Regions from separate parts of the Paenibacillus sp. FSL H8-0048 genome, predicted to be linked through region 2. Evidence: riboswitches for the same ligand, from Rfam matches in the RefSeq annotation. Region 2 holds a riboswitch; each other region holds the start of a gene.
The links. A riboswitch is a leader RNA that binds a small molecule or an ion and turns the genes downstream of it on or off. The one in region 2 is predicted to bind cobalamin.

Region 1 (6,040 bases), 1.6 Mb from region 2:
CCGAATCTCCCGCCAGACTCGCCGGAATATCGATAATGCGCTGGTTGCTGCTTCCCCGGTAGGAGAGGGTAAGGTCTTTGAGCTCTTCGACGAACCGTCCGTCGATCACGACCTGGCACAAGGCCAGCAGCTTCCATTCCGCAGAGCCCGGCGAAGCCGTAAGCTCCTCGTACGTATAGCCGGTATAGATCCAGACCGGGAAGCCCGGCAGCTCGGTGCGCAGCTCGTGAATGAAGTCTACGGCCTCCTCAGCCGAGAAAAAAGGGTCCCCGCCCGCCAGCGTCAAGCCGTCCAGCAGCGGATTGCCTGCAATCTCCTCTATGATCTCGCGCCGCCGCTCCGGGGTGAAGACTTCCCCGAAGCTAAAGTTCCAGGTCTTCGGGTTGAAGCAGCCCGGGCAGCGGTGGCGGCAGCCGCTGATGAAGAGGACGGCCCGCAGGCCCTCGCCTTCATTAATCGACTCCGGGTAATATCCGCAGATGTTCATAGATGCTTAACACGGTCCCGGACTTCGGCTTGCTTGGCAGCATTGAAGCGGGTCTGATAGTCGCCGGTCAGATACCCGGTAACCCGGCGCAGACGGCGGATATGGGTGGTATCCTCATGGGCATTGCAGGTCGGGCAATTCGTGCCGATGACCCCTTCATAGCCGCAGCCGGAGCAGCGGTCAATCGGATGGTTAATGCTGAAGTAGCTGATATCCTGCTCCAGCGCGTATTTGATGATTTTGACGAAGGCTGACGGGTTGCTCCGGGCATTGCCGTTCAGCTCGACATAGGAGATCGCTCCGGCGTTGCAATATTCATGGAACGGAGCTTCCAGGCTGATCTTCTTGGCTGCGCTCAGTTCATGGTAGACCGGAATGTGGAACGAATTCGTATAGTATTCACGGTCGGTTACCCCAGGGATAGAGCCGAGCACCTTGCGGTCAATCTTCGTGAACTTGCCGGAGAGACCTTCAGCTGGTGTTGCGAACAAGGTGATGTTGAGATTAAGCTCCTCGCTCTTGCGGTCACAATATTCACGCATATGGCGGACGATGGCTACAGCCTTGGCATGGATCTCCATATCTTCGCCGTGGTGCTTGCCGTACATGGCTTTCATGCATTCTGCCATTCCAATGAAGCCCAGCGACAGACTGCCGTGCTTCAGCAGTTCGCCTACACTGTCATCGGGGGCAAGCTGCTCGCCGCCCTCCCAGACGCCTTCCCGCATCATGAAATCGGAGGCTTTGGCCTTCTGGGAAGCCTGGATGCGGAAGCGGTGCAGCAGACCGTCGAGCGCAATATCCATATAGTGATTGAGGTCGTCGAAGAACCCTTCTTCATCAGCAGCGAGGCGGCGGCCGGTTATCGTGCCGTGGGCCAGTCCAAGACGCACCAGGTTGAGTGTGTTGAAGGACAGGTTGCCTTTGCCGGAGCAGTGATTGCGTCCGAAGCGGTCTCCAAGCACACGGGTGCGGCAGCCCATCGTAGCGAACTCGGTATCCGGGTCAGCCGGATCATAATATTGCATGTTCAGCGGAGCGTCCAGGTTGGCGAAGTTCGGATACAATCTGCGCGCCGAGCACTCCGCTGCCTTCAGGAACAGCTCGTAGTTAGGATCACCCGGCTGCTGGTTGATGCCTTGCTTGCATTTGAAGATCTGAATCGGGAACACCGGCGTCTCCCCGCTGCCCAGTCCATTCATCGTGGCCGTCAGCAGCGAGCTGATCACAAGCTGCCCCTCCGGGGAGGTGCAGGTGCCGTAGTTGATGCTGGTAAAAGGAATCTGGCCGCCGGAGCGGCTGGACATCGTATTCAGGTTATGTACCATACTCTCTGCGGCTTGCAGGGTCTCGCTCTGCGTCTCCTTAAGGGCAAAACGGAAGGCGCGCGGATACTGCTCGGCCAGATCGCTGCGGCTCATCGTAATCTCCCCAAGCCCAGACACCTCTGCATTCTCCTCGAAATACTCCAGACCTTTGCGGAAGAGCTTGGAGAAGGATTTGGTGACATAAGGGGCCAGATCATAGTCCAGCTTGTTGGCGGATACGCCGCCGTATTGCGCATTCTGCTGCGACTGGAAAATAATCGCCACCAGCGACATCGCCGTCATAATCGAGTTGGGAGGCCGTACGCTGCCGTTGCCGGTATTGAAGCCTTCACGGAGAAGCCGTTCAAACGGAATAAAGATGCAGTTCGTGGTTCCAATGGCGTATTGATCAAGGTCATGTACATAGACGACATTATCCAGGGTAGCCTGTACCAGCTGTGGCGGCATGGTGAAGTTGCGGGCATACCATTTGGAGTACTCACTGCCGAACTTGCTCATTTTGCCGGAGAAGCTCTCCCCGTTCAGGTTGGCGTTCTCGCGCAGCAGATCCAGATCCCGGCTGTCGATAATATCCCGTCCCAGATGAATGACCTCTTCCAATAGAACCTCTTGTGCAGCTTGTCCTTCGTTATAACGTTTCTCCAGCAGCGTCATTATATAACTCTCTCCTCTCGGGTATTGTAAGCGTTAAAAAAGCACCCCCGGCCGGGAAGGCCGGAAATGCCCGAATGCAGGATGCAAAGCTCCGGAAAGCGGAAATTTGCCTGTGGTCTGGGTGGAACATACGAGCAGAAACGGGGCAATAGCTTACGCCAGTTCTTGTATATTCCGCAGAGCCGATACCTGAAGATAATCCGCGATCGTCCTCAGGTATCGGCAGCCTCTGGCCCGATTGACGGAAGGCTAACTCTGCAATAGCAGGCCGCATACGGGCACCTCCCCTGTTCCTCGCAGGAGTCTAAGCGGTGCCGCCGAAACAGGCAGGTCTCCTGGCTTCCGGCAACTCCTCCAGCGCCTTCCCGGGGGGCTTATTCCGCCCCTTAGTGGCAATTAGCCGGAGAATGCGGCCCTGGGTATCGCACCCTGGGAGCATCCGGTTACAGTGGCGGGACCGCAGCGGTTTTGCACCGCGCTTCCCTATTAAGTCTCACCTCTATTACTAGGGGTGAAACACCTGTTTCTACTATATTTTGTTGTTATCTATTAAAGCTACCGCAATATATTGTGTTTGTAAATGTTTTTTTGCAATCCCGCACGGGGAGCGGGTTCGGCGCTTTTACTCACAGCTGATCCACAGTTAGTCCACAGGTAATCCACAACTTTCCTCTAAATCTGCCTTGAATTTTTCATAAAATCTCCGAAAATACGCCACAAAGAATCCATAAATAGAGTGCGTCTAATCCTGGTAATCATTTTGACGGATATTAATAGAAAAGAGAGGGTGCAGGTGATTTGTGGCGAGCCTGGCGAAGCGTTACAATAAGGGAATAAGTAAGCGGCAGGCACACCAGATACTTTAGGGAGGGAAATAGCAATGGCAATTGGCGAAGTGACCGTTATTCCGATTGGGACAGGCAGCACCAGCCTTAGCAGCTATGTGGCCGAGATGCAGCGCGTGCTGGAGACGGTGGAGGGCATTACGTATGAGCTAACTTCTATGGGTACGATTATTGAGGGACCGGTGGGGCGGATTCTGGCTGCGGTAGAAGCGCTGCATGAGTCGCCGTTCACCGCCGGGGCGCAGAGAGTCTCCACCTCGCTCAAGATCGACGATCGGCGCGACAAGACCTCCACCAGCCGCAGCAAGCTGGAATCCGTAGAGCGCAAGCTTCAGGGGAAATAGAGTGAATATAGTATCCAACCAGAAATGATGATAAGGAGCGGATTCTTCATGGCAGAAGCAGCGCGGCAGATCGGAATTCAAATGTATACACTGCGTGACCAGACGGAGCGGGATTTCCTTGGCACACTGGGCAAGGTAGCAGAGATGGGATACCAGGTGGTGGAATTCGCCGGATATTTCGGCGTAGCTGCCGGGGTACTTCGTCGCAGGCTGGATGAACTGGGTCTTGCAGCGCCTTCGGCGCATGTGGGTCTGGACTTCAGCAGCCTGGAACAGATGGAGCGGGCATTGGCCAGGGAGATCGAGTACGCGGCGGAGCTGGGAATTCAATATATTATCACCCCGTCAGCGCCGCTTCCGCCCAGCCCTTCCATCGACGATGTAACGAGGTTAATTCCATTCTTTGAGAAGGCTTCCGCGATGGTCCGGGCAGCGGGAATGCAGTATGGCTACCACAATCATGATTATGAATTCGCTGAGGTTGACGGCAAGGCGGTCATTGATATCTGGCTGGAGCAGATTCCTGCGGAGCATATGCTGGCAGAGTTCGATCTGGGCTGGGTATACAGGGGCGGAGCCAACCCGGCTGATTATGTGTCACGGTATGCCGGACGTGTTCCGCTGGTCCATATTAAGGATTTTGGAGCCAACCAGGAGGAGACCGATCTTGGAAAGGGAGAGGTCGATTTTCAGAGCGTCTTCGAGATAGCGGAGCAGAGCGGAATTCTCTACTATATTGTGGAGCAAGAGGCCTACGAGGAATCCTCTCTTGCAAGCGCTAAGCTCGCGCTGGATTATTTCCGCAGGCTGGGGCTCATGCACGGCTGATGACACAGCTGCCAGCGGAAAAAGGGGTTGCGTTTTCCGCTGGAAGAGTTATAATATTTTTTGTTTGGCAGGCTAACAAAGCCTGTAGGCTGGTGTAGCTCAGGGGTAGAGCAACGCACTCGTAATGCGTAGGCCGGGGGTTCAATTCCCTTCACCAGCATATTTGTGAAGTTGATAGTGGCGCGGGTTCCTGGAGTTTTGGGAACCCGCTATTTTTCGTTGAATTGCTGATAGGGATTTCCTAGTAGTAACCTTGGTGCAGTCCAAGGTTTAGGCCTGGTACAAAAAAAATTACAGTATACATAAAATAAACCTGCCAGACAAAGGTCCGGCAGGTTTTGCTGTTATTTATTGACCAAAAGTGATGTTATAAGCTGCGTTTCTTACTGTGTATCTGTTATATCCGTCTGCACCTAAAGTGAATGAAAAGGCTCCAAGTGAAATCCCAAAAGCAGAACTTTTATGTGTAGAAAATACTACAGTTCCTGTTGTTGTGATTTTATTAGTAGGGAAGGTGTTAGTGTTTCCAGTTGGTTGCGATTGTTGATGTGGAGCCTCTAATGTGAAGTCTGCATTACCAGGCATTGGGGACCAGTATGTATCAGATACAGAATTGATTTGACCAAAAGATCCACTCTGCCAGCAGTTATATACTGTGTATAAGTCAGCTCCTGCAAAGTGTTGGCCGTTAACTCCTGGATCCGTGAATGTTCTGTAAGCAGTTCTGGTAGTATAGGTACCACTTGCCATGATAGACACTCCAGCCGGTTTCATGTGAGCTTCGATTTTTTCACCGATAGTCTCTACAATACGACCGGAATTCATGTCAACCACTTTAACAATAACTTCGCTAGGCGATTCAGATCTTTGGAAACTGTAAAGTGAAGGATCATAAGGGGTAGAAATTGTAGTAAGTTCATCAAGTTGTAGTGGGAATTCTTGTTGGACGGATTGAGCTACTCCTGTGGGAGCTGTTGCTGTATCAGCAGAGGCAACAGCTGTAGATGTGAGCAGTAAAGCAGCGGCTAAAGAAGTGGAAAGAATTTTCTTTAATTCTAACATATTAAGTATACCTCCATAAAATGAATTTTATTACAAATAAAATATTACCATTGGAAAATTATTCTTTAAGTGAGAAAAGTTATGGTATAAAATTAAATATAAAAACATAATAAGATATTAAAACTGTTTGAGGAGGAAAAGATTTGAATTCAAATGATTTAGTTCAACCAATTAATAATGTAGCGAATCAAGTTAGCAATCTAAATTCGACAATGGTATACACCAGCAACGAAACCGCAAAAAGTATAGATAAACTAATTTCATCATTAGCAATGACTAATATTCTTCTTGTTGTACTCGTTCTTTTTGTTATAATTCGTTCTATTGTAAAATGGAGACGTAAGTCATAATAACCATTTGATTTACGAAAATTTATAATTTCCTGGACACACAGTTGGGGTCCGGGCTTCTTTCCTTAAATGGATAATGAAAACATCTCAAGAAAAGGGGCTGTCCCAAAAGTAAATATTCTATAGGTGGAAACAAAACCTG
Region 2 (6,040 bases):
CATAATCGGCGCCCCAAGCAGTGAGGAACAGGACTGGATCGCCGAGATTCCCGGGATCACCTCCACCTGCACCCCCTCTGAGCGGCTCCAGCCGCGTTCGATCAGCACCTCGTAGACCAGACCGGCCATTCCGTAGACACCGGCATCGCCGCTGGAGATTACCGCAATGGTCTGACCCGCTTCTGCTCTGCGGACGGCCTCCTGGGCCCGGCTGACCTCCTCGGTCATCCCCGTGCCGACAATCTCCTGATGCCGCAGCAGCGGCCGGATCAGATCTACATAAGTGGTATAGCCGATGACCGCCTCGCTCTCATCCAGCGCAGCCAGTGCGCGGCCGGTAATATGCTCCAGCGCTCCGGGGCCGAAGCCGATAATCAGCAGTTTCCCTTGTTTGTTCATTCCTCTTCCCCCGTTCATCATGTGAAACATATAGATTTTTATATTTCCAGCGCAAGCAGCTTATGCAGCTTCACTTTGAATTCGCCGGCGGTGCGGGGAGCACTCTGCCCTGCGGTCAGGCCGGCTGGCAGGCTGAACCATAAATCAGCCAGCAGCGGCAATCCCAGACCAATGGACAATAGCTCCTCCCGTCCCGCAAAAATCTCCTCCGGCGTCCCCGCCGCCCGGCATCTTCCATGCTCCAGCACAATAATCCAGTCCGCCCAGCGGTAGGCCAGGTCCATATCATGCGTAGCCATAACTACGGTTGTTCCTTTATCATGTATAGCTTCAAGACCCTTCAGCATCTGCGTTTCCGATAACGGGTCCAGATACGAGGTCGGCTCATCCAGCAGAATCAGCTCCGGCTCCATAGCCAGCACACCGGCGAGTGCCGTGCGTTTTTTTTGGCCCAGGCTTAGCTGGTGAATCGGTTTATCGCCCAGACCGGTCAGATTCAGCAGCTCCATTACCTCCCGGCAGCGCGCGGCAATAGCCGGTTCAGCCATGCCGCTGCCGCGCAGCCCGAACGATACATCCTCCAGCGGTGTGCTGAGGATCAGCTGCTGCTCAGGGTCCTGGAAAACCAGGCCCACTCTCCGCCGCAGAGCGGCCAGCTCTTTTTTGGAGTAGGATAATGCCTTCCCTCCTTGCAGAACCGTACCCTGCTGCGGGCGCAGGATGCCGACGGCATGCAGGAACAGCGTCGATTTGCCCGAACCGTTATGACCGAGTACCGCCGTCTTGCTGCCTGCGGGGATGGAGAACGTAAGTTCATGCAGCGCAGGCTCCTTCGTATCCGGGTAATGGAACACCACTCCGTCACAAGCCAAGCTATATTCCTGATCCATGGCCGGCTCCTTTCATGTGTTAGTGATAAAGTACGCTTCAGTCAGCAGCAGCACAGCAATACCGGTATAAGCCTGGATTGTATACCGCCGCGGCACAGGACGCGCCGTATAAGGCGGGAGAATAATCTCGTCTGTGAATCCGCGGGCCAGCAGCCCCTGCGACAATCCGTAATAACGGTGCATCGTGTTGCCGAACAGCGCTCCTGCCATAGCCGCAGTCTCCCGAAGTCTGGCCATGTAGCCCCGCCGGCCTCCGCGCAGCCTGCGGGCCAGCAGCAGGCCATGCGCTGCATCACTCAGCAGGAATAAGAAGCGGTACATAATCAGCATCAGCTCCAGAACAATCTGCGGCATCCGCAGCCTGCGCAGCACCTGCAGCAGCTCACTGAACGGAGTAGTGAACATCAGGAAAAAGAAACAGCTCATGCAGGCAGAGATTCTGGCCAGCAGCTCTCCGGCCCGCTGAAGCCCGGCCACTGTAACATATACCGGCAGGTTCAGTCCAGGAAGCGGGAATATTCCTGCCTCTCCCGCTGCCGGATGCCCGAATTCCACGAGCAGCGCCGGTACGCTAAGCGCGTAGAACAGCAGCGCTGTGCCGAACAGCATGCCATAAGCACGGAAGGGAATACGGGCCTGTAATACACACCAGGACATCATCCATAGGGTGATTGCAGCCTGCAGTACCGGATGTACGGTGTAAGAGAGCAGGAACATCAGGGCTGCGAACGAGCTTTTCCACATCGGGGATAACTGGCGCAGAGCATTATTGTAAGAGAGAACATCAATCCGCCGGATCACTTGCTGCTATGCTGCTTCGTCCCGCCTGCTTGCCCTTGAGCAGCCCCAGGGTATAGCCGATCACACCGGCACCAATCGCTGCCTGCAATGCAAACAGCATACTCTCCGTCTCCCCCGGGAGCTCAGTCAGCGGCTTGAACCACGGCTCATAGTCAGGATTAATCTCAGTAATCGCACCTTCAGCCGCATCATCGGCTCCGCCGAATTCCCCGTTAACCAGCAGCAGCGGCAGAATGACAAGCAGAATAACGACCAGCAGCATCAATCCATTTTTCCATTTATTGCTCATTAGGCTCTTCCTCCGTTCACCTTGCGTTTCAGCAGCGACAATTCATTCGGGCTATACGATTTCAGCCAGTTCCACAGCAGTACCGTCAACAGCCCTTCACTGATGGCCAGCGGGATTTGCGTCACGGCAAAGATTCCCCCGAATTTAAGAAAAGAAGCCATTACACCGCCATCCGCCGCCGGAAAAGCCACCGCCAGTTGAACGGAAGTCACTACATACGTACTCAGATCAGCCGCCGCAGCCGCACAGAATAGGGCCAGCTTTTCGCGGTCCGGCATTTTCATCATCAGCTTATACACTGCATATCCGGCAAAAGGACCCGCCACCGCCATCGAGAACGCATTGGCTCCAAGCGTAGTGATCCCGCCGTGCGCCAGCAGCAGCGCCTGAAACAGCAGCACAATCGAGCCGATCACGCTCATGGGCATCGGTCCCAGCATTACCGCACCAAGTCCGGTTCCGGTAGGGTGGGAGCTGCTTCCGGTCACGGAAGGCATTTTGAGCGCAGACAGAACGAAGGTAAACGCACCGGCCAGACCCAGCAGCAGCTTCAGCTCCGGATTCTCCCGGGTCATGGCTCTCAGCTTGAAGATTCCCAGCACAAAGAACGGGATAAACGCCGCCCACCAGAACACCGCCCAGCCAACCGGCAGGAACCCTTCCATAATGTGCATCGCGCGGGCCGTACCCGGTTCATTCAGCATAAAATACACCGTAAATCCGGCAACCAGAGCCGCAAAGCTCCACCCTCTGTGTTTTTTCATTTGTCACCCTCCATGTTTGTTGATTTCCGTTAAAAATAATAAAACTAAAAAACCCACCCTAAAGGGTGGGAGTGTATGTACGCAGGCAAGTTCGATAGAACGCGCAGCCGCTGCCAAACGATACAAGGCGCTTCTCATCGTACCATCACTATGGGACGAATCCTTGTATCCAGCAGCTATAAACCGGTGATCCTCTCTACACTCAAGATTCCTCCGGTCCATCAGGGCAGAACGCCTCTTCTCATTAACCTATCCGTACACCGCTCCTATCCGCGTAGAGTCGTGGTGTGCGTAGACAAGGTAGGTCTCCTGGCTTGGAATGCAAACGCCGCAGGCTTCGTCTTCCCCGGGGCTTCCCGAGTGACCTCATGAAGTGCAGCTCTTCCATACAGTGGCGGGACCGCTCGGGATTTGCACCCGATTCCCTGTTATCCCTTGCCGCATCCGGCAAGAGCACCTTGTTTCACCGCTAATTCATCTCACATCATAACGGACCCGGCTCAGCGTGTCTGTGATATAAATTGGAAAAGCTGTACTGCGGACAAACTTGGCTTGTAGAAATTTTATTTGAGTAATATAATTATTAACTATACAATCTGAACGTGGAGGCATCCGATGAAACTCGATCTAACCGAACAATCCCTGCCCGTGTACGAGGCCTTGTCCAGTACCGTGCGCCTGCATATGCTGCGGCTGCTGTCCGATAAGCCCATGAACGTGAAGGAGCTGGCTGCAGCCCTCAAGCTCAGCAGTGCAATTATGACCATGCATGTGCGCAAGCTCGAAGCTGCCGGGCTGATCCGCAGCCACATGGCTCCAGGCAAAAGCGGACTGCAGAAGATCTGTACACTGGCTGCCGACGGGGCAGAGATTATTTTTCCAAGGCAGGCCCGGACTCCGCGCAGGGGATACCGCAAGGATATCCCGGTGGGGCATTATTCCGACTTCCAGATTGAGCCTACCTGCGGACTGTCTACGACGGAGAGGGTCATCGGGCACTTTGACGATCCCCGTTATTTCTGGGACCAGGAGCGGGTGAATGCCGGGATTCTCTGGTTCGGCAAGGGGTTCGTTGAGTATAAAATCCCGAATTTCCTGCTGTCCAGCCAGCAGCCGGAGGAGCTTGCCATCACGATGGAGATTGCCTCGGAAGCCCCGTCGATCAACAACAACTGGCCGTCGGATATTACCTTCACGCTGAACGGACAATCGCTCGGCTTCTGGACCAGCCCCGGTGATTACGGAGATAATCCGGGAAAATACACTCCGGCATGGTGGCCCGCACTCACCAATCAATACGGCCTGCTCAAGCAGCTGCGGATTACGCAGACGGGTACCTACATGGACGGGCAAAAGCTGTCGGAGGTCACCCTCGATCAGGTAGGCATCCGCAACAAACAATGGACCTTCCGGCTCTCTGTCGAGGAGGATGCCGAGCACATCGGCGGTCTCACCCTGTTCGGAAAAGGCTTCGGTAATTACAATGAGGACCTGGTGTTTGAGCTGTTTTATACGGATGGTGTGGCAGATTTGCCGGGTTCTATATAAAGGCTTGCTTAGGGTGTTAGGTAGGTAGGTAGGTAGGTAGGTAGGTAGGTAGGTAGGTAGGTAGGTAGGTAGGTAGGTAGGTAGGTAGGTAGGTAGGTAGGTAGGTAGGTAGGTAGGGGAGATTGATTAGTTAGACTAATTAGGTTGGTTTTTGTTTCAGCTACTTTTGGAGCCAATACTCCTCATTTCCGCTCATCGCCCACTTTCGGCTGATTCAGGTGCATTAGTGTACCACCCATTAGCCAACCAGCTAACTTCTCCCCCCACCTATGGGATTTATCCCTCTCATTTCCTCACCCAGTCCACTTCCCGCCGCATTAGAGGGATTTATCCCTCTCATTTCCTCACCCAGTCCATTTCCCGCCGCATTAGAGGGATTTATCCCTCTCACATTTCCTTCTCCCCCCCTTTCCCCTCACCTCCACAACGCAAAAAAGCCCCTCCAACCGCACATTGTGCAGGTTCGAGGAGCTTTCGTTGATCGATCCGCCTCATATGGCAAGAGCGGCTTCTAGCCTATCTATTTAGCCGGTCCCCTTGCCGTTAAGCGTCAGGCGTGAGCCGTCATTCCGCGACCGGCTGCCACTTTCCGCCGCCCGGCAGCGGACAGCTGCGGGCCTTCAGCCGGGCCACGACCGGAATGATGCAGCCGCAGGCGGTACAGGTCACGCCATCCTGCAGCTTCGGGCAGGTCCCGCAGATCGCCAGCCGCTCGGCATAGACCTCGTCGGAAGCCGAATTGCCGGGATTGAACATGGAGGACGCCAGAATGCGGGCAATCTGCGCTTCCGTGACCTTGTACTCCTCCCGGCATCCCTTGCAGGTTGAAGTGGTCGTCATCCTGCGTTCCTTACGCCTTCGGCGTAATTTCCAGAACGGTTACCGACATTGGCGGCAGTTCTACAGTCAGCGTATCCCCTTCAAGCTTGAAGGCGCTGAATGCCTGCGGTGTTACAGCTTCCGGCTGCTCAAAGCTATTGTGGGCATCGATGGAAGCTCCGGCCAGCGTCGTTCCGCTTACGGATGCTTGCCCAGCCAATCCGCGCAGCTCCAGCGGCAGGGTTGCCGATGCCGCATGATTCAGGTTACACAGGCTGACATGGATTACGCCTTCTGCGGTTACAGAAGCAGAAGCCGATACTTCAGGAATGTCCACTCCCTCGTAGCTGTATACCGGGCTGTCCACAGTCAGCTCCAGCAATTCTGCATCCTGATGCACCTTGTACATGTTGAATACATGGTAGGTTGGGGTCAGGAGCATTTTCTCGCCTTCGGTCAGAATAACTGCCTGCAGCACGTTCACGGTCTGGGCAATGTTCGCCATCCGTACACGGTCACTGTGCTTGTGG
Region 3 (6,040 bases), 1.0 Mb from region 2:
TAGCCGCGGGCTGTCATGGAGTCTCCAGTCTGGAGGTCTTCCTCCAGTGACCAGGTCAGCAGCACTTTAAGCAGCGTCATTCCGTCTGTCATTCTTTTCTTAAGGCTTCCCGTACCGGTATCTACGCCGCGCAGACGCTGGAGCTGCGTAATCTGGCGCAGCCGCCGCTGGAACAGCGGCACGAACCGGATGGCCATCAGCGTCAACAGCGCCATTCTTGGCGCAGCCGCCGCGAACAGGTACATGAATTTATCAGTGGTTACCGTGTAATTGTAGGATAGAAACCAGATAAAAATAGTAAGCAGCATTGTCATCATCATCAGTCCATACAGCACAGCTTCCAGTGTAATAGGCTGATCCAGCCAGTAGAACAGAATATGCGCTCCTCTATGCGAGAACAGCGGGTTCAGCAAGGCTACGGAAGCTGCCATCAGCAGCATAAAAGGCAAGCCGCGCACAAGCAGCCGCCCTTGGCCCTGTAACAGCAGCAACGCCAGCAGCCCGGCTATCTCTGTGGCCAGAAATAACGGATGGAAGACCAGCAGGGCGAACAGCAGCAGCCCTGCATAATACAGCAGGGCTACTACCGGATGCATGGAACGGAAGCCGCTGCTCATGGCGTTTTGGCCCCCAGGTCTTTGCCCAGATCAAGCGTATACAGCCACTCGATGGTATCCCCGGGCTCCACGATCCAGCTGCCCGCAGCCTTGGACGGAAATTCTCCATTGACCTTGTACATCCAGCCGCTCTCTGCCCCGTGGTCACTCTCGTACAAATTATCTATACCTTCCACGTAAGCAAACGCTTTGCTGCCCTGATATTCCATCTGGATCTTCTGCTCCCGCGTAATCCGCTTCAGCAGGTCCAGCACACTCTCGCCCTGCTTGATCTCATACTGGGCGGCGGCCAGAATCACGCCATGCTCCTCATCTCCGGTAATGGAGAGGGTGACCGCGTGGTCCGGCTTGGGCGTGGCTGCCGGAGCGGGCTTGGGGGTCGGCGGCATGGGTGTGGCCGCCGGAGAATGTGTGGCGGCCGGTGGCTGCGTCGCCGCTGCGCCTGGCGGCGCCGGGGTCTTGGCGGGCTCGCTTGCGCCCGCCGTTGGCTGCGCCGCCGCTGCGCTTGGCGGCGCCGGGGTCTTGGCGGGCTCGCTTGCGCCCGCCGTTGGCTGCGCCGCCGCTGCGCTTGGCGGCGCTGGAGCTGCCGTACCATCCGCAGGGGCGGAGGGTACGGCAGTGCCCTCCGCGGCTCCCGGCAGCGGAGCCGCTTCGTCTCCAGGCCGCGGCGTCTGCGCGGCCGGGGTTCCGGCGGGCGGCTGCGTACCGCCGCCTGCCTGATCCGGCTGCGCTGAGGAGCAGCCGGGGAGCAGCAATACCATGAGCAGGAGAAGCAGCGGAGCCAGCCTTCCCCGGCCTCTTTTGACTAGATTGAACATTACCTGCACACCTCCACAAAAAGGGAAAAGAACGGGGGCAGTCAGCCTGTTCCCCGTTCCTTCATACACCTTATGCTTACTTTTCAACACATATCCAAACAAATTCCAAGCAAATCCGTCACTCTAACGAGTCTTCAGCGCTTCGGCAACCCTATACGCCTCAACGGCTCATCAGCACGGATGCTTTAGTTGGATTTTCTACACTTAATTATCCTGATTACGCATCTGGACAGCCATTAGTTGGATTTACAGCATCTAATTTAGCCCATACCTCAACCTTCTGCAGCTTCAGCCCTGAATAAGTGTCATTTATCCAACTAGCTCCCGCTCTACAGCAAATTAGACCAAGTTAGATGTCATTTATCCACTTATCGTTGGCCCCAGCATGCAGTACCAGCGTGCAGTACAGTCAGCTCCCTACCAACTAAGAACTATGGCAACCTAACCGCTACGGCAGCAGCCATCTCACGAGTTACGACAGCAGCAGGCTCGAATGCGCCGCCGGTGCCGCTCATATATCCAAGTCCCGTTACCGTACGGACAGCGGACAATGCATAGTCACTAATTTTATCTTCGTCGCTGAACTTACCCGCGCCTGCTCCGGCTTCCGCTCCAGCTGCATCCAGTTTAAAAGCTCTAACCATCATCACAGCCATATCCTGGCGCGTAACCAGCCCGTCCGGTTTGAACGCCGTGGCTGTCACGCCGCTAATGATTCCAAGCTCTTTTGCCCGGTTCACTGTTCCATAATACCATGTACCGGCCTTAACATCACTGAAGGCCCCAGCGGAAGACGCCGCAGACGGCTCGTTCCCGGTTAAGCGCAGCAGCAGTGCTGCAAATTCAGCACGGGTAATATTCTTTTTCGGTGCAAACATCAGACTGCCTTCACTCACACCATTCATCAGCTTGCGGTCATACGCCGTGTATACCGACTCCAGCGCCCAAGGCGAAATCGACTTCACATCGGCAAAAGCCGGACGGTCCGCCGCAGCAGAAGCCACCGTTACCGGAACCGTATGACGGACGATGGCCGGGGTTTTATCCTTCAGATATCCCGTAACCGTCAGGGTATATTTATTCGCCGGAAGACCACCAGCAAGAGCAGCCACGCCCGCAGCATCTGTAACTGCTGTTTTGCCGCCGATGGTTACCTGTACGCCTGCTGCCGGTGAAGTTACCGGATCGGAGGTGAAAGTCGCCTCATTCCAGACCCATTGCTTCTGGGTTACCTGCACCTTCAGATCTTGTCCAGGCTGCGGCTGTGCGGGAGTCACGGTTACGGCATCAACCACCTGCGTGTTGTCCCCGCCATAATAGACCACGATGCGGTCATTCTCCTCCAGTGCGAAGTCGCCCATCCCTACACTTGGATAGATCCATGCTCCGCCGCGCGCAACCACATACATCCAGCCGTCATATCCGCCAAAAGTACCCGCAATCACGCCGCCGATCCCCGTCACATAATTGCCTGCTTCATTGACCAGGGCCAGGCGCTTGGCTGCTGCTGTCTTTTCCAGTGCTTTAAGCACATTTCCAGCATACACGCTGCCCTCAGCCAACGTTCCATTCGGACCTTCAACTGTAACCGCGACACTTACCTGAGGATTCTTCACAGGTGTGCCGCTAAAATCAAAGAGCTTACCGCCTGTACCAAACAGCTTGTACGCTACCAAAGCCTCCAGTGCCTGCTCCGTGGAGAGCGGATTGGAGCTGCCGCCCGCAGTGTGGACGAATCCGCCATCCTTTGCACTGAAGCTCAGCAGCTTGCTGACCAGATTAATCTGGCCTTTGGTATACTCTGCTCCTGCCGGATCAATGCCGAAGGCAGACAGACCGATAATGGCCTGAGCTACACTCTCGCTGCTGTCGCCATATCCGCCGTTCTTGTCCTGTGCCTTAGACAACCAGGCGGCTGCCCGCTGACCAGCAGTATTCACGGCTGCTTCCTGCTTGTGTCCAGCCAGTGCGTTCAGCGTCATCGCTGTCATATCCGGATCACTCGCACCCGTGGTCAGGGTGAAGCCGCCGTCCGGGTTCTGCTTGGCCAGAATCTCTGCCAGCAGCTTAGATTGTGTCCATTTCGCATTTGCCGGGATGGTATAACTGCCGGAATCAAGAGCCAGCAGGGCATAAACCGGATTATTCAGCGTCTGGCCGGTGATTGCATCGTGATTGTAGAGCTTCTCGATCAGGTTGTAGCCTGCCACCTTCTCAGGGTCGCCGCCCAGTGCCTTAACGGCAAGCGTGATCCGGGCATAATCCGTAGCTCTGGCAAAAACACCCTTAGCCTCACTCACCTTACCCTCAAGCGCCTTCAGATAGCTGGCAGGTACCTTGTAGCCTGCTTGTGCAAGGCCAATCGCCTGCCAGTCGGACTGGACTCCGTTCTTCAGCATGAATTCCGCAGTAGCATAGACCGCAGCGGTTACGCTGGCTGCCTCACTTGCGGGCAGAGCGGATACCGCTGGTGCGGAAGTTCCGCCTGTCTGTGCAGCAGCAGCTTGTCCTGCCGGAGCTACAGCTGCTCCCAGCAGTGCGAACAGCATAATGACAGCAAGTCCCAGCCGTGTGAACCTGGATGATAGAGAATGGTTCTTCATAACTAACCTCTTTCCTGAAATAGAATGGATGAATCCTGCTTCCTCCGCCAAAAGAGCGGCAACCTAAAGACCGCCCTGTGCAGGGCGGCCGGGGAAGAACTTTCGCACAGGGCGGCTGAAGGGAGCCGGTTGCTCTCCCACATTACATACAATACAGCGCATACAGCCCTCGCCAATATCAGATATCAGCATCTGCTTCCACATTCTTACCCCCGAAGAATAGAAACAACAATGAAAAAGGCAGGTCTCCTGGCTCATACTTCACCGCTTCCCCCGCCTTCCCATCCGCTTAGCAGACAGTGGCACCTCAGGAGTCGCTCCGTATTTACAGTGGCGGGACCGCGCCGGACTTGCACCGGGCTTCCCTTTTAAGCAGATTCTTCTATTAGACATAGCCCTGCCAGCTTCTGCTGGCGACAGCGCGCGGTCTCTAAGGCAATCTGCACCTTTTCCTCAAGCTTATTAAATTTTAATATTCTCAAACCATCATATCGACTATTCCCCTGTATGTCTATAGACAAGCTATATCTATTCCATCCGTCGCGAGACCCCGTCTATTCCCCAGCAAAAATCCTGAACAGCACATGCCCGCTCCCCGGCACATCATACTATTCAGGACTATAAAAGTTACTCTTCTGCTGCTGATCAAGACGTTGGTCTGCTGTAATCAACTCGATGGCGAACCTATGGAAACCTCGGCAGAAGGCCGATTGTATTCCGTACATCAGAATTAGTATAAAAGCAGCCGTTAACGCATTCTGTTGCACTCCATACCACCGATTACAGCAAATTCCCCTCAGCCGGGCCAAATCCCAAAAATCTACTGCACCAAATACAACAGAACGCCATATAAGGCTCAATATGCCTCATTCTAGTGTACAAAGTGCAATTGAGCAGCTTCTTTCGGACATAAGCATAACTATCTTCTACATTTCACATATTTCAGCCTGCCATACCCATTCTACCGTAATGTGCCAAACTAGCTCCCCACGTTATGCTTAAATGTAATCTGTACAACTAAACCGTCTGATTTACCGCCAAATGTACCTTTAGCTGTATTTCGTACACCTAAAATGCTTATGTACCCGGCTTTTCGCCCTTTCGGGCAAATTTAGTTGTATGGAATACAATTAAGAGAGGTACGCCTTCTTTTTCACTGTTTTTAGTTGTACAGAGTACACCTATCTCTGTAAGCAATGTTACTCAGGACCATTACTCGATAACAAGTCAAAAACGTCTGTTAGTTGGTGAGACGGCTAAGTGACTCAGTAGCATTAGTCGATAACGTTGGTCGTTAGGTGCAGTCGATTACGGCAGTCAATTACGTTAGTCAGTAGCGCCCGTCGATTTGCTTTACTCGAAGATTTACCTGCTCATTAGTTAAAAGCTTAAACAGCCTGTTAATGCCACAGCTTTATTCCGCGTCCGTGTCCGCTTCCGGGCTTGCAGAAGCGGATGGCTCTGCACTAGGCGCGGCTGTGGCTGCAGCTTCCGGGGCGCTGCCCGGATCTGCCTCCAGCTTCAGCGAGTATCTTCCGGCGGTGATCATATCACCTGCCGCCAGCTTCGCGCCTGCTGATAGCTCCACCGTCACCTCGTATACGCGTGACGGAGGAGTCCCCGCCGCCGCTGGAGAGGCGGCGGCTCCACTATCTGCATCGCCGTCTACTCCTGCGCCTGCTTCACCCTTCACATCGCCGTCTACTCCGGCGCCTGTCTCACCCTTCGCATCGCCGTCTACTCCGGCGCCTGTCTCACCCCTCACATCGCTGTCTACTCCAGCGCCTGCTTCACCCTTCGCATCGCCGTCTACTCCGGCGCCTGTCTCACCCTTCGCATCGCCGTCTACTCCGGCGCCTGCTGCAACCTGGCAACTGCTAACCGTTGCCTTGACCTCGTAGTCCGTAACGCCGCTGGCGGACTCCACGCCTACCCGCTCCGGCTTGAAGGCGGAGCATTCCGCAGCATCAGTGAAGCTGAACAACAGCTTCACGCCGTTATT

Region 1: it holds a riboswitch for cobalamin, as region 2 does, so the genes downstream of both, NSU18_RS17195 (anaerobic ribonucleoside triphosphate reductase) here and NSU18_RS10690 (energy-coupling factor ABC transporter permease) in region 2, are expected to answer to the same signal.
Region 3: it holds a riboswitch for cobalamin, as region 2 does, so the genes downstream of both, NSU18_RS14710 (S-layer homology domain-containing protein) here and NSU18_RS10690 (energy-coupling factor ABC transporter permease) in region 2, are expected to answer to the same signal.

What each region holds. Positions count from the first base shown of each region.
Region 1 covers NZ_JBBODF010000001.1:4,052,092-4,058,131, reverse strand. The annotation lists gene nrdG (anaerobic ribonucleoside-triphosphate reductase activating protein) at 1-487, opposite strand, end outside; gene NSU18_RS17195 (anaerobic ribonucleoside triphosphate reductase) at 484-2,469, opposite strand; cobalamin riboswitch at 2,778-3,008, opposite strand; gene NSU18_RS17190 (MTH1187 family thiamine-binding protein) at 3,350-3,658, shown strand; gene NSU18_RS17185 (sugar phosphate isomerase/epimerase family protein) at 3,707-4,486, shown strand; tRNA gene NSU18_RS17180 (tRNA-Thr) at 4,575-4,646, shown strand; gene NSU18_RS17175 (hypothetical protein) at 4,835-5,548, opposite strand.
Region 2 covers NZ_JBBODF010000001.1:2,469,654-2,475,693, forward strand. The annotation lists partial or broken gene cobJ (precorrin-3B C(17)-methyltransferase) at 1-399, opposite strand, end outside; gene NSU18_RS10675 (energy-coupling factor ABC transporter ATP-binding protein) at 438-1,289, opposite strand; gene cbiQ (cobalt ECF transporter T component CbiQ) at 1,302-2,090, opposite strand; gene NSU18_RS10685 (energy-coupling factor ABC transporter substrate-binding protein) at 2,074-2,379, opposite strand; gene NSU18_RS10690 (energy-coupling factor ABC transporter permease) at 2,379-3,143, opposite strand; cobalamin riboswitch at 3,426-3,619, opposite strand; gene NSU18_RS10695 (ArsR/SmtB family transcription factor) at 3,759-4,691, shown strand; gene NSU18_RS10700 (DUF6171 family protein) at 5,256-5,531, opposite strand; gene NSU18_RS10705 (alpha-N-arabinofuranosidase) at 5,542-6,040, opposite strand, start outside.
Region 3 covers NZ_JBBODF010000001.1:3,468,545-3,474,584, forward strand. The annotation lists gene NSU18_RS14700 (energy-coupling factor transporter transmembrane component T) at 1-617, opposite strand, end outside; gene NSU18_RS14705 (DUF4430 domain-containing protein) at 614-1,435, opposite strand; gene NSU18_RS14710 (S-layer homology domain-containing protein) at 1,867-4,038, opposite strand; cobalamin riboswitch at 4,261-4,453, opposite strand; gene NSU18_RS14715 (GAP1-N2 domain-containing protein) at 5,453-6,040, opposite strand, start outside.